Regions from separate parts of the Aliikangiella maris genome, predicted to be linked through region 1. Evidence: predicted binding sites of a transcription regulator. Region 1 holds the regulator's gene; the other holds the start of a gene.
The links. The regulator PhoB, encoded in region 1, activates phosphate uptake and scavenging genes when phosphate is short. The targets are predictions, from matches to a motif close to TGTCATANNNNTGTCANA.
Positions count from the first base shown of each region.

Region 1 (8,398 bases):
CCTTATTAAATATGATTGCTGAAGCAACGTTTTATATTTTTATCTTTAACGGCATTTTGATCTATATGTTTATTCATATCTTTAAAGTTGATTCAATTGTGCTGGCATTCTTCGCTGGGATGGTTGGCTCGATGGTCAGTTGGTGGATATTGGAAAAACTACGCTTACCGGTTTTAATCTGGCGAAGTATTTTTGGACGTAAACAGGCTAAAAATCATTAGATGTTGTGTTCAAATAGTTGGTAGAGAGCTGTGTGAAGGGCGTGATGTGTCCTTTTCAGTATGAGTATGTAGAGCCAAAAAAACGCTAGTTTTTGGCTTAGTTTAACTGACTCTAACCAGTTTTTAAAAGCAAGATGCTACTTGGTTTGACTTTATCTGCGAGTGTTATTTGAGTCTTAATTTGCGACTTTAAATTGCTGGTGGCTGAAAATTGTTTTGTTGAAGTTTTTTAATGAGGTGCTGCTGGTGTAGTAGGTGATTTAATTTTGTGATACCAGTTAATGGCACTTCTAAAAAATTTGGCCCCGTTAAAATACAACTTGCTCATTGGATTTAACGCAAAAGTATAAGTCTCAACCACTTTAGTACTAGGTTTCCAAGGGGCTAACCACCCTGGTCCAGTGACAAAGCTGATTTTAGTTACTTTTCCTTCGAGTTGTGCATTTTCCATGGCTTTGTAAATGAGTACATGACCAGGAGAAAGGTTTGAAAATTCTTGACGATAGCAAACTTTCGCCAAAGAAATTGTTCCCCCATTAATAAAGCAAAAATGTGCGGCCAGTAGTTGGCCGTCCAGATGATAACAATTGAGTTGAATATTCTTCTTACTATTGTTAAATAGTGAATGATAAAAACCGATTAAATCTTTATTTAGACTAATTGCTGAACACGAACCTTGTTTACCTTTCCAGCCTGACGCTTCTAAATCGAGGAATTCTTTTATTTGTTCAGGCGTAATATCTTCACCTTTGATAAAGGAGTATTTTACATCACCAATATTTTCAGCTTTGCGAATGAGTCGATTAACATTTTTTAAATGTCTTTTAGGTAATATTTCGATTAAAGGTGTTTGTTGAAATTCAATAAACTTTGACTCAGATGTTTGCCAGTGAAAAGTGTCAATCGCATTTTGGTTAATCAAAAGCTGACTTAAGCTGCTATCTTGGCGAAGTTTTGGCAGACTAAATAGACAAATTGCAGGAGTCTGTGACTTCAGCATTGTTATTGCTTGCAATATTAAGGTACTTTTATTATCAACAAACAAAGCGTCATTAAGATCGACATGAGGATGTGACAAGGTGCCTATTTGATAGACCCCCAATCCTACCGAGCGCTTTTCCCAAGGGAGTATGCCTATCAGGTTCTCACCCTCATAGATTAAAACTAAAAAAGGGGTTATGTCTGGGTGCTTTAGATGTTTAAAATAAGCCCGATAAAAATAAAAATCATTATAAAATTTAATTTGTGTTTCTTGCTTGAAATTTAACCAAAATGCTTTGACTTCTGCAAATTTTTTACGGTCCGTGATGATTTTCAACTGTAGACTTTTTGAATAATCCATAATGATCTTATTTTTACCGCTTAAATTTTCCAACTTTTGTTATATTAATTAGCATAGATCGGTCAGAATCGTTGAAGTAATTTAATTTATTTGCCTAAGTTACTGTAGTATATAGTAATATCTATATTAAAAGAAGACGATAAATTGAAATGCCTACATTATTTTTAAGGCCATTTCTATAAAGCAGTTCTCATCTTCAATATAATATTCAGTGATCCCCTAATAATACACGGGTCAACACCCGAATCAAATATTAGTTAAAGCTAATTAAAATAAAATGAATTTTGTAAAGATTATGAGAATAATTGGCCTTGATGTGTCACAAACTGTGTCATAAATAGACTATTTTCGCTTGTCATATAGTTATTTCAAGGTTCGTCAAATATGACATTTTTTTAACAACCCACTGTATTTAATATGAATTGTCATAATTTTGTCATGATTAGCAGGAAAAATAGCGCCTAGTGATTTAAACGTGACCGTATTGTTAAATTTACATGCCAAGCCTGCTTGATGACAGAATTTAATAATTGGTTTAACTCTTATTACAGACTCATTACTAACGAGTGGATAAATAAATGCCAAAGCAAATCTTATTAGTCGAAGATGAACAACCCATCAGAGAGATGTTGCGCTATGCACTAGAACGTGACGGTTATGTCATTCAAGAGGCTGATAATGCCGCGGCTGCTCGAGAAATTCTGGCTAGAAATCGTCCAGATTTATTAATTGTAGATTGGATGATGCCTGGCGAAAGCGGTATCGATTTCATTAAACGGCTACGCAAAGATGAAATATTAGCCGATTTGCCAGTTATCATGTTGACCGCTAGAGTAGAAGAAATGGATAAAGTCAAAGGGCTTGATTGTGGTGCTGATGACTACTTGACTAAGCCTGTTGGTATCAAAGAATTAATGGCAAGAATCAAAGCTCTGTTGCGCCGTACTTCACAAGCCAATGAAGATGACATGATTATTTCAGAGGGGCTGGAGTTGAATCTGGCTACCAATCAGCTCTCAATTGATAATGTGGATGTACATATTGGTCATACCGAATTTTCTTTATTACAGTTTTTTATCGAACACAAGAATCGAGTATACTCTCGCGCCCAGCTATTGGATTTTGTCTGGGGGCAAGCGGTTTATATCGAAGAGAGAACAGTGGATGTTCATGTGCTACGATTAAGAAAAATTCTTAAGCCGTTTGGTAAAGATTCGCTCATCAAAACGGTGCGCGGTATGGGATATATGTTTACTCAAAAGAAACCAGCTTAAGCAGTGGGAATTAGCTCAATGAGCAACGCGTGGACTATCGAAATTTCTCGTATATTCGTCTTGGCGGTTATAGCGATATTATTCGGTCTGATTTCCGGTTATTGGGGATTGGCAATTTTTTTAAGCAGTCTGGTTTATGTAACCTGGATGCTAGTACAGATACGAGCGCTAGAACGGTGGATAAGGCTGGGCGCAAAAAATCAGTTTGCACTGGATACCAGTGGTATATGGCAGCTTATCGTACAGCACATTGTCTATGCACAGCGTAAAAACAAAGAGCGCAAGCGGCGTTTAAGTTATATGGCAAGACGCTTTGAAGCAACTATTGCAGCATTGCCTGAAGCCACGGTTGTAATAAACTCTCACCGCGAAATCGAACTGACTAATCAGGCTTCGGAAGAAATATTAGGTATCGAAAAACGGCGTGATTTAGGGCAGCGTATCGACAACTTGATTCGCGATCCAAAATTACAGGAATTAATTGAGTCTGAAGAGTCGCCAGCCAGACTGGAAATGGAGTCCCCCATTGATCAACGTAAAACCTTATCGGTGACTTGTGTTGACTTTGGCGAAGAGCAAAAGTTGATTACCGCCAGAGACATTAGCCAGCGAATCGCTGTGCATAAATTGCGTAAAGCCTTTATTGCGAATGCCTCACATGAACTTCGCACACCATTAACGGTGATTACTGGTTATCTTGAGTTGCTTGAAAGTGAGCCAGATATGTCAGATATGGTGCGTAAGCAAATCGGCAATGCCAGCCGTCAGGCGTCTCGAATGCAGAAAATTCTTGATGATTTGCTGACTTTATCTAAGCTCGAAGAGAAGGGCTACGATCGTGAGTCTGGGGTGATGATTGATATGCCCGGATTAATTCAGAAATTGGTCACCGATTTTAAAAAGACCAAGGCAAAAGGTACCCATCAAATTGAAGTAGACATCGATCCGACGCTGCAAATTAAAGCGGTAGAAAGTGAACTGTATAGTTTATGCCAAAACCTGTTGAGTAATGCTGTTAAGTATTCTCCCGAAGGCTCAACTATTACTGTTCGCTGGCAACGCAAAGAAGATGGCTATACCTATTTTAGTGTTACGGATAACGGCGAAGGCGTGGCGCCTGAACATATTTCTCGATTAACTGAGCGTTTTTATCGAGTCAATGTCAATCGTTCGCGCCAGATAGGTGGTACGGGCTTAGGGCTATCAATTGTAAAGCACATTTTGGAAAACTATGGTGGATTTTTAGATATCCAAAGTGAATTAGGTAAAGGTTCGACATTCACCGCTTATTTTCCAAAATATCGAACTATCGAATATGAAAAACTCGCCAGTTAATCAACTGGCGATGTTGTATTAGTCGTTTGAATCTATTGCCGTGCTTTTTCTTCCGTTAACTCTTTTATTTAGACAGTCATAATAGTTTGTATTGGTAAGGATATTTGGCAAAACAATGATGAGACTAATGTTGCTGCGTACCCTGGATTACCTGTTTTGCATATCCCAAAAAATTTAGTTCATTTTACTATTTGAAATCAGACCCACTAATGGTAGGCTCACCAAGTCAAAGATTCATGCATTTGCCCTCATTCCGCCGACTTCCGAGTGATTGTATTTTCAAAGTCACTTGTGAAGTGTAGCCTTGGTAATCGGGATTTAATGCGGTTTTATAGTATAAATCGATGCTTTAAAACTTTAAATTGATGAGTCTGTTGTATCGAAAGTTTAATTAAAAGTGCTCTAATAACAATAAATTAGTGCTATTGTGGAGAATAAAATGCAGTCAAATCTAGCTCAACTCAATAATAAAGACCATAAAAATACCAAGTTGAAGGTCAATCAAAACTTCAATCATTTGGCTAATCACCATATTGCGCCAGTGATTATGCATGAAATTCCAAATGCGGCTTCTGATTTACCGGTTGTTTTTGTTAAAAACTCAGAAAATGACGATTTTTTATGTGTAGCATTACTGGGATTGAAAGAAGGTGAAAACCTTTTAGTTAAAGAGGGCGTTTGGCAAGGACCATTTATTCCTGCCGGCTATACGCATTATCCTTTAGCACTAGTGCCTCATCCAGAAGATCAAAATAAGTATTCGATTACGATTGTTACAGATAGCGAAGCTGTGAGTGAATCGGAAGGTGAAGCGCTGTATGATGAGGAAGGTAAAGAAACCGAATATTTATCCAAGCGCCGTCGTACGCTGGAAAATTATTATCAGTGTGCAGTGTTGACTCGCAATTTCATTAAGATGTTACAAGATCTGGAGTTGCTTGAAGAGCAAGGTTTCTCGTTTGAAGTTGGTGAAGATAAGCGAAATATTACTGGCGTTTATGTGGTCAACGAGAAAAAACTTAACGAGCTGTCTGATGAACAATTTCTGGATCTACGTCAAAAAGGTTTATTAGCCCCCATTTATGCCCACCTGATTTCACTTAAACAAACTCAGCGTTTAGTTGGTCGAATCGCCACCAAATAAATTACAAATTGTCATAAAGATGCCAAATTTACCCGTTAAATTTGGCATTAAAAGTGACAATAATGTTGTATCTGGTTATTAGATAGTCGGTATAGATGTAATTTTTTAATTACATCATGTTCATTTGTAATATAACCGTCACATTTCATTCATATAATCGTCACAATATCTCAATAACATGATTGCGCTTATTAAATATGTCCATACTATGGGGAAACTAATGAAACTATTACCAATGGCTTTAATCTTAGCGGCAGCTTCAAGTAGTCTGCTTGCTGCTGGACGCGATACAATCAGTGTTGTTGGATCATCAACGGTATATCCTTTTTCAACCGTTGTTGCCGAGCGTTTCGGTAAAAGTACCGAATTCAAAACGCCTAAAATCGAATCAACAGGAACTGGTGGCGGAATGAAATTGTTCTGCTCAGGAACTGGTATCGATACGCCTGACATGTCAAACGCTTCTCGTCGCATGAAAAAGAGCGAATTTGAAATGTGCCAAAAGAATGGTGTTACCAGTATTACCGAAGTATTGGTTGGTTATGATGGAATCGTCATTGCTAATTCAAAAGAAGCCAATCAACTACAAATTACTCGTAAAGAATTATTTTTGGCTTTAGCTAAGAGAGTACCTGCACAAGATGGCAGCGAAAAATTAGTTGAAAACCCCTATAAAACTTGGAATGAAATCAATCCAAAATTACCTGCACATAAAATTGAAGTTTTAGGTCCTCCGCCGACTTCTGGTACTCGTGATGCATTCGCTGAGCTGGTTTTAGAAGGTGGTTGTAAATCTTACAGCTGGATTAAAGCTATCAAAAAGAAAAATAAGAAAGAATACAAAGAAATTTGTCATTCAGTTCGTGAAGATCATGTTTATATTGAAGCGGGTGAGAACGACAACCTGATTGTTCAAAAATTAAGTGCTAATCCTAAAGCTTTAGGTATTTTTGGATTTAGTTTCTTGGATCAAAATTCAGACAAGTTACAAGGATCAATTGTTGACGGTAAAGCACCTTCATTTGAAGCTATCGCAGACGGTTCTTATCCAGTATCTCGTCCACTTTACTTCTACGTTAAAAATGCACACGTTGGTAAAGTTCCAGGTATTAAAGAGTTTTTAACCGAGTACACTAGCGAAGCGGCAATGGGTGATGAAGGATACCTGTCAGATAAAGGATTAATTCCGCTGGGTGGTGATACTTTAAAAGAAATTAGAAAGAACGTTTTATCTTTAAAAGAGCTTTCACTTTAATATTAGCTCTAAAAAATAAAAATAAATTTGGGATGGCTTCATGAGATGCTGTCTCAAATTTTTTTGGGATTGATTTATGACATCATCGACTTTGATATTTGCTGTATTGTTCCTTGCTCTGTTAAGTTATTGGTACGGGATGCACCGCGCAATTCAGGTTGCCGGAGGAATAACCAAAGTAAAAAAACTGGTGTCATTACCACGTCAATTTGGTTTGCTCACTGCATTATGGTGTGGTGTTCCAGCATTAATCACATTGGTGATTTGGAGTTCTTTCGAAAGCAACGTTATTAACTGGCTATTGGTTAATCAGCTACCACAAAGTATTCAAGAGCTCTCCCGTGCAGAACTCAGTCTGTATTTAAATGATATAAAAATTCTCTCACAAGATTCTCAACTGGCAGAAACTTTTGCAGGTAACGTAACTGATCCTAAATTCATTGCCGCGCAGCACATGCAGCAACTGGTTACCAATGCAAGCTGGATGAAAAGTGCGATGATTTTTCTCATATGTATTACTGCGGTGTTGTATATTGTCAGTCGCTACAATACTGAATTTCAAGCCCGGGTTGCCATTGAAAAAATCGTTTTACGCATTTTAGTTGGCTGTTCTGTTATCGCCATACTGACCACACTTGGTATTGTATTGTCAGTACTTTTTGAATCCATCGTTTTTTTTAGTGCGGTTCCTCCTTGGGAGTTCTTATTTGGTCTTGAGTGGAGCCCGCAAACTGCTATGCGTGCGGATCAGGTTGGGTCTTCAGGGGCATTTGGTGCCATTCCTTTATTTGCTGGCACAATGCTGATTACTTTGGTTGCCATGTTGATGGCTGTGCCTGTTGGCCTGATGACCGCAATATACTTGTCACAATATGCCTCAGAAAGGTTACGCTCTTTTGCTAAACCCATGCTGGAAATTTTAGCGGGTATTCCAACAGTTGTTTACGGTTTCTTCGCGGCGTTAACAGTTGCTCCCTTTGTGCGAGATGCCGGAGAGTACTTTGGGTTAAATGTTGCTTCAGAAAGTGCGCTAGCTGCGGGGTTGGTCATGGGGGTTATGATTATCCCGTTTGTTTCCTCTTTGTCAGATGACGCCATTAATGCTGTTCCCAAGGAATTAAAAGAAGGTTCCCTTGGCATGGGCGCAACCATGTCAGAAACGATCAAAAAAGTTCTGCTGCCCGCGGCTTTACCAGGTATTGTTGGTGCTTTTCTACTAGCTATCTCGCGAGCGATTGGTGAAACCATGATTGTTGTAATGGCGGCTGGGATGGCAGCTAATTTAACCGCTAATCCGCTCGACTCAGTGACTACTGTAACGGTGCAAATTGTTGCCTTACTCACCGGGGATCAAGAGTTTGACAGTCCAAAAACATTGGCAGCTTTTGCACTGGGGCTGATGCTATTTGTCACGACTTTGGCACTGAATGTTATCGCACTGAAAATTGTAAGAAAATACCGAGAGCAGTATGACTAATTCCGCTAACCAACAAAATAGCTCACAAGCGAGTAGCTCTATGAATCGTTCAGCGACTACCGAAAAAGTAAAACGAAGTCTGACGCGTCGTCATCGCAATGAAACCATTTTTAAAACGGCGGGATTACTTTCGGTTAGTTTAGGTTTTTTACTCGTTTTCAGTTTAATTTCCGATATTGTGGTGAAAGCGCTTCCGGCATTTCATCAACACTGGGTAAAGTTAGAGATAGACTATCGTGCTGACTGGTTAAATCTGGAATCTTTAGATATTGAAGCATTAAAAAGTGCGGATTATCGTAAAGTGCTCAAAGAGTCATTGAAAGTAATGAATCCCGAGGTTTCTGGCCGAC
Region 1 is NZ_JBFDAH010000026.1:39,697-48,094, forward strand. It holds gene ABVT42_RS18355 (AMP-binding protein) at 1-221, shown strand, start outside; gene ABVT42_RS18360 (GNAT family N-acetyltransferase) at 451-1,563, opposite strand; gene phoB (phosphate regulon transcriptional regulator PhoB) at 2,142-2,837, shown strand; gene phoR (phosphate regulon sensor histidine kinase PhoR) at 2,856-4,172, shown strand; gene ABVT42_RS18375 (SapC family protein) at 4,612-5,316, shown strand; gene ABVT42_RS18380 (PstS family phosphate ABC transporter substrate-binding protein) at 5,537-6,571, shown strand; gene pstC (phosphate ABC transporter permease subunit PstC) at 6,648-8,048, shown strand; gene pstA (phosphate ABC transporter permease PstA) at 8,041-8,398, shown strand, end outside.

Region 2 (8,398 bases), on a different contig from region 1:
TATAGAATAAAATAAGAGCTCTAATTGACCCGGCAATCTTTTAGTCAGCTTTTTATCACAATAACTGATTAAAACACCTAATAAAACAAAGAAATACTTGAGGAAGAGGATATTATTGACCCAATTAATTAATCAGGCCAAAAAGATATTGGCTAATTGGCAGCCGTATTTGCATTGGAGGTGATACTGACAGGATTAACCACTTTGACATTTTTATTCAAATCCAATCCCAAATGTTTGAATGAATATTGCAATGAAACATTACGTGGTTTCATGCGACACTGATCGGGTTGAAGTCGAACAATTTCTAATGCGTTTGATTGTTTATCGGCAACTTCTACCGAAAAACTATTAAAAAAAGTACACCCATATCCAACCGCTTGAATGGTAATAAAACCATCTTTGACTTGATAATCGGTTAGTACAGCAACTTCATGGTCTTCAGATTCTGAATCATTTAAACTAACTTCAGAAACAAAAGGGAGGTTGCTGCATCCAGCTAAACTAACACTGGTTAACATAAATAAACTGACTTTTAAAACACCCATACATTCTTCCTGGTTCAATCACTACCCAAAAATTGGTGAGTCGTTGTGTTATACATAAAAGCTCGGCAACACTTTAAGCACTGACCAACTTACCCTAAAATATTTTTATCTTAAAATTATCTTTCTTTTGGCTTATTAAGGTTAAAATTTAAATCCTAAAAAAGCCTTTGTTAACGTTTTATGATTAGCATCCATCAAACACGCCACGCTTTAATCAAATTGTTATTATTTGTTGGGGCCGTATTATAAATGTAACAAATGTGAAATTCTGTAATATTTAACAATTATTCTGATATTTGACACACAAATATCACATTTTTGTGATATTGAGAGCTCGGTAATTTTAGAGTAAATCATCACGCATTAAAATCATTTTTACCTATTTTGTCAGACCAGTTAACATTATTTCTGAATATAGTCTTCCCGTCAGTTGATTACCCTGCAAATAATAGACGGATTTAGGTAGTAATAAGCTTCTCCCAACTCCCCAATTTTTAGCATATTGCTGTGTTGTCGAGCGTGTTTCAGTAATCAAACGTCCGGCTAAATTAAGTTGTAGAGTCAAATTATCAAATCCATCAATATCAAATACATACAGTCCCGAATCAGCCCATTGTGTCATCCCGCTACCCTGCTTTTCGCTGCGATTAACCGGAATCGCTATTCGTAACTTGTCACTATTAATGCGCAACAAACTGATACTTCTCAAATCGTGTAGCGCTTCGCTCCAACTTCCTTGTTCACCGATGACTAGCGTATCTTTGATTTGAGGCTCACCATTTAAAGGGATTTGGTAGAGTTCAAGTTTAATACCACCAACCTGCTCATTTTCTACCTGATGGCCAATCCCCAATAACCACTCTTCACTCAATGGATGCAAATAGCGAGCAAAGCCAGGCATTTCGAGTGCACTAATAATTTCTGGATGGTGCGGATCGGATAAATCGATTTGGTATAAAGGATCTGTTTGTTCGAAAGTAACAATATAGGCTTTATCGTTAATAAATCTGACGGCAAAAATGGACTCACCAGGTTTGCCTATTTTCTGAGGCTGGCTGTCATTAGGTATTTGTGCAATTGCGGTAAGTTCATGCTGAGCATTTGCTCGTAGCACGGTCAAATGATGTACCTGTTCATCATCTTGCCAGGTGGAAGTCACCACCCTAAAATCCCCTTGATACTCGCTCATAAAAAATGACGGATCATTCCAGCCCAGCGCACCTTTGACCATACCGGTCGCACGATACCGCAATCCAGCTTCATCTAAATCAAATTGATGAAAGCTCGAAATCTGCTGATTTTGAATCTGTAATTCTGTCTGGTCACTAGTTTGCTCATTGGCTTGGCTATTTCCTTCCGCATTTCCATCAATCCACTGACTCGCCCCTAAAAACAAACTATTCGATGAAGCATAAATTCCATCCAGTTGGGTGTTAACACAAATAGATGACTCGACAGTCCGTGTTTGCAGGTTTATTTCGCTAACGGTAACAAAGTCGGCAAACCCTTCATTTTCACCAACATTGTCATATATCAGGCAATCATCCGGCTCAACGAGTCGAGTTAAAGGGCCATCGTTAATCTGATAATGTGGCAATAAGTCGAACAAGCTCGCTTTTAAAATTTCCTTTTCATTAAATTTTTTATCCGCCTCAGAGACAGCCCCTAACACAAGTGACTCAATTTGCGGAATAAAGTGAGTAATTAAATACAATCGGTTACCAACTCGACGACTACCTTCATAGTTTCCTTCGATCTCCAGTTTCCAACTCTCTTGCGGGTTGCCAGCCAAATCTTCAGGCGTGTCCACATGATATAAACGTAACTCACTTTTGCCTGTTCGCCATCGCCAATCAATATCAGCCCATACGTCATTCCATATATACAGCCGTGAAGCAGCAATGGTAACCAGCGAACGACTAGCATTATTTTGATTTAAATACATCCCCTGCAAACGTAAATCCTGATTATCATAAGGAAGGAACGCAATTTCTTCATGTTGAGCTGTTTGTGAGTTCACCTTAACAATACGAATCCCAGAATTTGTTGATTGACTGGAATTTGCAGGTTGCTCAATATCGGCCGGGAAATAATCGTCATTCATGACATACAAGTAGTCACCATCAAACTTCAAGCGATCAGCTTCATCGACGCCAGCTTCGTGCGTGTTGGTAATCGAGAATCGGGATTGATAATCACCAGCCAGATCAGTTTCCGCCAATTTTAGTATTTCAGCTTGTTTTTTTAACTGTAAACGCAATCCATTTTTCAAATAGTGGGTAAACTTTTCATCACTGACTTTCACCAATTTGCTATCTTTAACCTTTGCCAAATGCAAAGCAGAATAATCGGTGTTAATCTCGCTCTCAACCGGTTTTTTACTCCCACCACAGGCGAATAAAATCCCTAAAATTAACCAAGCAGAGAGATGATAAGCCAACCACCGAGTTAAGTGCACAAGCATGACCATAAGTTTTCCCTATTGAGTAGTAACTCTTTGAGAGTAGAGCTAAAACATTCGTTAAAACACTCAGCGTAAACACGCTAGAATGCTGAAAATATGCTCAAAAGTTTATTCAGTGCATCTGCAAATATCTATGCGGCAATTGATTATTTTTGTGAAATTCTGTAAAACGACAGGTCTTACATAAATTCACAGAAAATCACTGATTACTATATGAAAAAACCCTTGAAAAACGTCACAATTATCACTGTTTCTGTCATTTAAGTGTGGTAGTCTCAACAGCAACACCTTGATAGCGACGTAACTTTGGGAAATTTTAAAAATATCTACTTTAAGTGAGCAAATTGTTGGTTAAGTTATCTGTTTATTGTTTTCGCCAGATTCTAATGCTTTGTATTTGGTCGATATTCTGCCAGTCCGTGTTGGCCGAAGAAGACTGCCAAGCCGAATCAGCCGACTGTGTTGCGGTTGGCGAATGGTCATTCGGACTCGGACTTGGACTGGGTGTTCGCACCAACCCACTAATTAAAAATAACGATATCCCTCTGATTGTACTGCCTTCTATTTCCTATTACGGTGAACGTTTTTTTATTGAAAATCTCGATGTTGGCTATACGTTGATTGATGATACTCCGTGGATGTTTAATTTACTGGTTACGCCGAGTTATGACCGAGCATTTTTCTCACGCTGGGATATAACCAACATTATCGATAACGAAGCCATTTATGCCAATGATCAAGTGTTTGAACCGGTACTTGACCCCAATAAAGATTATCAAGGACCATCAACTACAAACAACTATCCATTAAAAAAGCGCCAATTCAGCCTGTTAGGTGGAATGGAAATCAGCACTGACATATACCAAGGACAATTGCAAATGCAATTACTGAACGATTTATCCGATGTACATTCGGGAAGCGAAGTACGTTTTGCCTATTTGAAAAGCCTTGGCAAACAAGGATGGAGCGCTACAGTAGGATTTTCGTGGAAAGATAAATCAATGACGAATTACTACTATGGGGTCGATCCTGATGAAACCTCAGCCACACTGAGAGTTTATAACGCCAAAAGCAGTTTTAATCCGTTTGTAAGAATTGGTTGGCGAGAGAAATCAGAATCGTCAAGCGCTTGGCGCTTTGGTTTTGAATATCAACAGCTAAGTGAAGAAATCAGCAATAGCCCGTTAGTTAACAAAGATTATGTCATTACCGCGTTTATAGGAAAACAGTTATCTTTTTAATAACAAAGACAAGTCGCTCTTGTCGAATGATAAAACAAATAGTTTGTCTTGTTGTCATTTGTTGGGGCTTTTCAATTAACAGCTTGGTACAAGCTTCAGAAAAGCCAGTCAACGAATATGGGTTATTTTTGTCTCCTAATTTATGCTTGTTATCTCAATCAGAAGCCGATTGCGAAATAAAACTTCATGTTCGTTGGCAAACGAGCTTGGCAGCCGACTATTGTTTAATGCAATCATTGGCAGAACCCGCATTAAAATGCTGGGAAAATAGCAGCAAGGCAGAAGATTATTTTGAACTTAAGCTCACTAAAAATGCCACGTTATATCTGGTCGAAAATCCAGGTCAAACAATAAAATACCAGCAAATTATTCGCTTGCAACGTCAATCCCCCCCTTATCGAACCCGGCGAAAAAACCCTTGGCGCTTTTATTAGGAGTCATACCTTGTCACAAGATTCAAAGAAAATATTACTTATTGAAGATGATGATAAACTGGCGAAGTTAACCCAAAACTATCTGACACAATCCGGTTTCATTCTAAAAGTAATTGCTGATGGCAACAAAGCACTCGCGATATTCAATGAATTTAAACCCGATATGATTATTTTAGATATCATGTTACCGGGTAAAGATGGTTTAACCATTTGTAAAGAAGTGCGGCCAATTTTCAATGGACCGATATTAATGTTAACCGCGCGCAATGAAGACTTCGATCAAGTACTAGGGCTTGAGTTTGGTGCAGATGACTATGTAATAAAACCAGTCGAACCACGAGTTTTGCTGGCACGTATTAATGCATTATTACGCCGCACCTATCGCGAAACCGAAAAAGTTACCGACAACTATCAATTTGGCTGTTTACAAATTGATGTATTATCGCGCACGGTTTCCTTTGAAAACCAAGCCACTAATATTTCCAGTCACGAATTCGACTTATTATTATTATTAGCAGAAAATGCTGGTAACATTTTGAGTCGTGATCAGTTATTCAAGCATTTATATAACCGACCTTATGATGGTATGGATCGTTCAATTGATGTTAGAGTTTCGCAATTAAGAAAAAAATTTGGTGACAATCCAGAAGAACCTTTTAGGATTAAAACCATTTGGGGAAAGGGCTATTTATTTGTACCTGATGCCTGGTAAAATCTGCATAGAGAAGCCCGTTTGAGCATTTCAAATCGCCTTTTTATCCGTTTATATCTGATAGTTGTTGCCTCAGTTATCTTAGCAGGTTTAGGTGTCGACTATATTTGGCAAAGCTATTATTCAACCCAAACGGAAACAACCTCTTTCGAAAAAAATCTACTACTGACCGCCAAATTGATTGAGCAATCTCCCGATTTGCAGAAACAACAGGTATTGGATTATATTAATCAAACCAGCGAACATCAGGTTGCCTTGATTGATATTTCGCAAATTCAGGCCAATGAACTGTTAACGGCGCTTCAACATGGCGAAATCATTACCTTAAATAACGAATCCGGCAGCAAGACCAGCTATATTCAATTAAGTGGTCAACAAAAACTTATTGCTATTGAAACACCACAGGTTGAAGTCCATCAAGTCGCTAAAACCATTTGGCTATTTATTTTTTATTCAATTATTGCCGGTGTTATTTACCTTTGGACATTACCACTCAGTAATGATTTAAAAAAAATCGAAAACGCGGCTAAAGCATTTTCGCAGTCAAAGTGGGATGCTAAAGTAGATATTGCCAAAGGATCACCCGTTAGGCATTTAGCAAGAGCCTATAATCATTTACTCTTTAAAATAAAACAATTACTCAAAGACCAACAGGCAATGTCGCATGCCATTTCACATGAATTACGCACGCCACTTGCGCGAATAAAATTTTCAATTGAAATAGCTAAAGAAACGACCGACACTCATGAAGTTCAGCAGCAGATTCTGAGTATTTCTGACGATATTAATGAGATTCAGCAACTGGTCGATGAATTACTGGGATATGCCACACTCGAAAAACATTCAGTTACTGCTAATATGGAAAAAGGTAATATTAAATATCTAGTCGCTAACTTGACAGAAAAACTGCAACGTAACTCACCAGATAAACAAATTGCAATCAACATACACTCGCCAATTGAAGAAATTTACTGCGACAGTTATTTAATTGAAAGAGCACTGCAAAACCTGATTTTAAATGCCCAAAAATTTTGTTGTCATCAAGTGCAAATTACATTTCAACAGAAAAATCAAAATAATCAATTAATTGTTGAAGATGATGGTGAAGGAATACCAGGCAATAAACGCCAGCGGATCTTTGATTCCTTTGTTCGTTTAAATAACAATCAGCAAAAACAGCATAAAGGATTTGGTCTTGGTTTGGCAATAGTAAAGCGAATTGCGCAACTCCACCAGGGAAAAGCTTTAGTTGAAAAATCAGACCTAGGTGGCGCAAAATTTATTATTCAATGGCCTAAAAATAATATCAAGTAATCAATATTCAATAGTTGAACTTTTATCTTTACATTCTAATTCACATTGTTTATTTATACAACTTGACTATGACTGAATTGATTCAACCATTGTAAAAATTCATAGCTCAATCGATGTGTTAATAACTCTTCCCTGATTGCAACATGAAATCCATGATTATCAACAACTTTATCTGGGAATGGCGCAACCAATTGCTTTGATTTTAAATCATCTTCAATTAAAGCATAAGGGCCAATTGCAATTCCATGTCCACTAATCGCAGCTTGTAAAGATAAGAAGAAGTGATCATAGAATGGACCAAAGTTTACTTTATTATTATCAATTTTTTTTGCAAATCGATTAAACCAGTCATGCCATAACTGTGGCCGCGAGCGCATATGCATTAGATTTCCTTTTAATAAATCTTCAACACTTTCAGGGCGTAGTGAGTCATACAAAGTAGGCGACATTACCGGGGTTGATTGATCAGCAAATAATAAAAATGACTGATAGTCAGTTAATCTTATAGGCTCACGCCTAAAAATAACATCAAAAGGTTCGTTTAAATGCGCAACACCATCATTATTTGATACTGATACACGTAACTCTATATTAGGATGATTTATTTGAAATTCAGATGATCGTGGAATGAACCAACGTAAAGCAAACGAAGGGGTCGCGTTCACACTGATTATTTTTCGATTTCCCCGGTAAGCTAATAATTCCGAAGCAACAGCCAACTGATCAAAACAGGAACGCACATATTTTAAATAAACTTTAGCTTGCTCAGTGGGTCGCAATCCTCGCCCCTCTCGAATAAACAGCTTTTGATCAAAGTAGGATTCGAGTTGACGAATATGCTGACTAATTGAGCTGTGAGACACATAAAGCTCATTTGCCGCCTCAGTAATACTCGATAAACGAGCAACTGCCTCAAAAGCTTTTAACGAATTCAATGGTGGTAACTTTCTCATTCTAATTGCAGCCGGATCTCTGAACTTCTCAACTTAAACTTATTAGTAATTTGCATTTCAGTTAAGCGCGATTAACTATACTTTATATAATCCCTGCTTTTGTACAATCCCTGCTTTTGTACAACCCTTTCTCTTGTATAGTCCCATCTTAAATAAGTCATGTCTTTTATAAACTATTTCTAACACTCTTCAATCTGGGCTTTGGACAATTGTTTAAAAATCTTACACGAGGTTTATTTATTTCTACTGGTCGCTCAACTCTTACCTAGCATACCATTAAAGTATTTCAAAAATATGATTACAAAAAACGATTTAATTCACGTAATCATTTAATTAAGGTAACAGTAATGAACTATTTAGCAAACCGAGTGGCTAATTTACAACCATCTGCAACCAAAGCCATGACCGAACGAGCGCATGCGCTCAAACTCGAAGGTAAAAGTATTATTTCACTCAGCCAAGGCCAACCAGACTTTGACACTCCACCCAATATTACTAAAGCAGCTATTGAGGCAGTTAATGCGGGAAAAACTCGCTATACACCAACCAGTGGTATCATAGAACTGCGTGAAGCAATCAAAAATAAATTTCTCTCCGATAATCAAATCGAATATTCAACTAGCGAAATAATAGTTGGAACTGGTGCCAAACAAATTTTATTTAATGCATTTTTAGCTACACTAAACTTTGCCGATGAAGTTATTATTCCTACCCCAGCATGGGTTTCTTACC
Region 2 is NZ_JBFDAH010000014.1:14,416-22,813, forward strand. It holds gene ABVT42_RS13420 (hypothetical protein) at 153-548, opposite strand; gene ABVT42_RS13425 (beta-propeller domain-containing protein) at 928-3,018, opposite strand; gene ABVT42_RS13430 (MipA/OmpV family protein) at 3,357-4,253, shown strand; gene ABVT42_RS13435 (DUF3019 domain-containing protein) at 4,280-4,687, shown strand; gene ABVT42_RS13440 (response regulator) at 4,698-5,399, shown strand; gene ABVT42_RS13445 (ATP-binding protein) at 5,421-6,713, shown strand; gene ABVT42_RS13450 (LysR substrate-binding domain-containing protein) at 6,767-7,666, opposite strand; gene ABVT42_RS13455 (pyridoxal phosphate-dependent aminotransferase) at 8,014-8,398, shown strand, end outside.
Region 2: a site for PhoB is predicted at 3,267-3,284, ahead of ABVT42_RS13425 (beta-propeller domain-containing protein). Genes of this name have one in related genera too.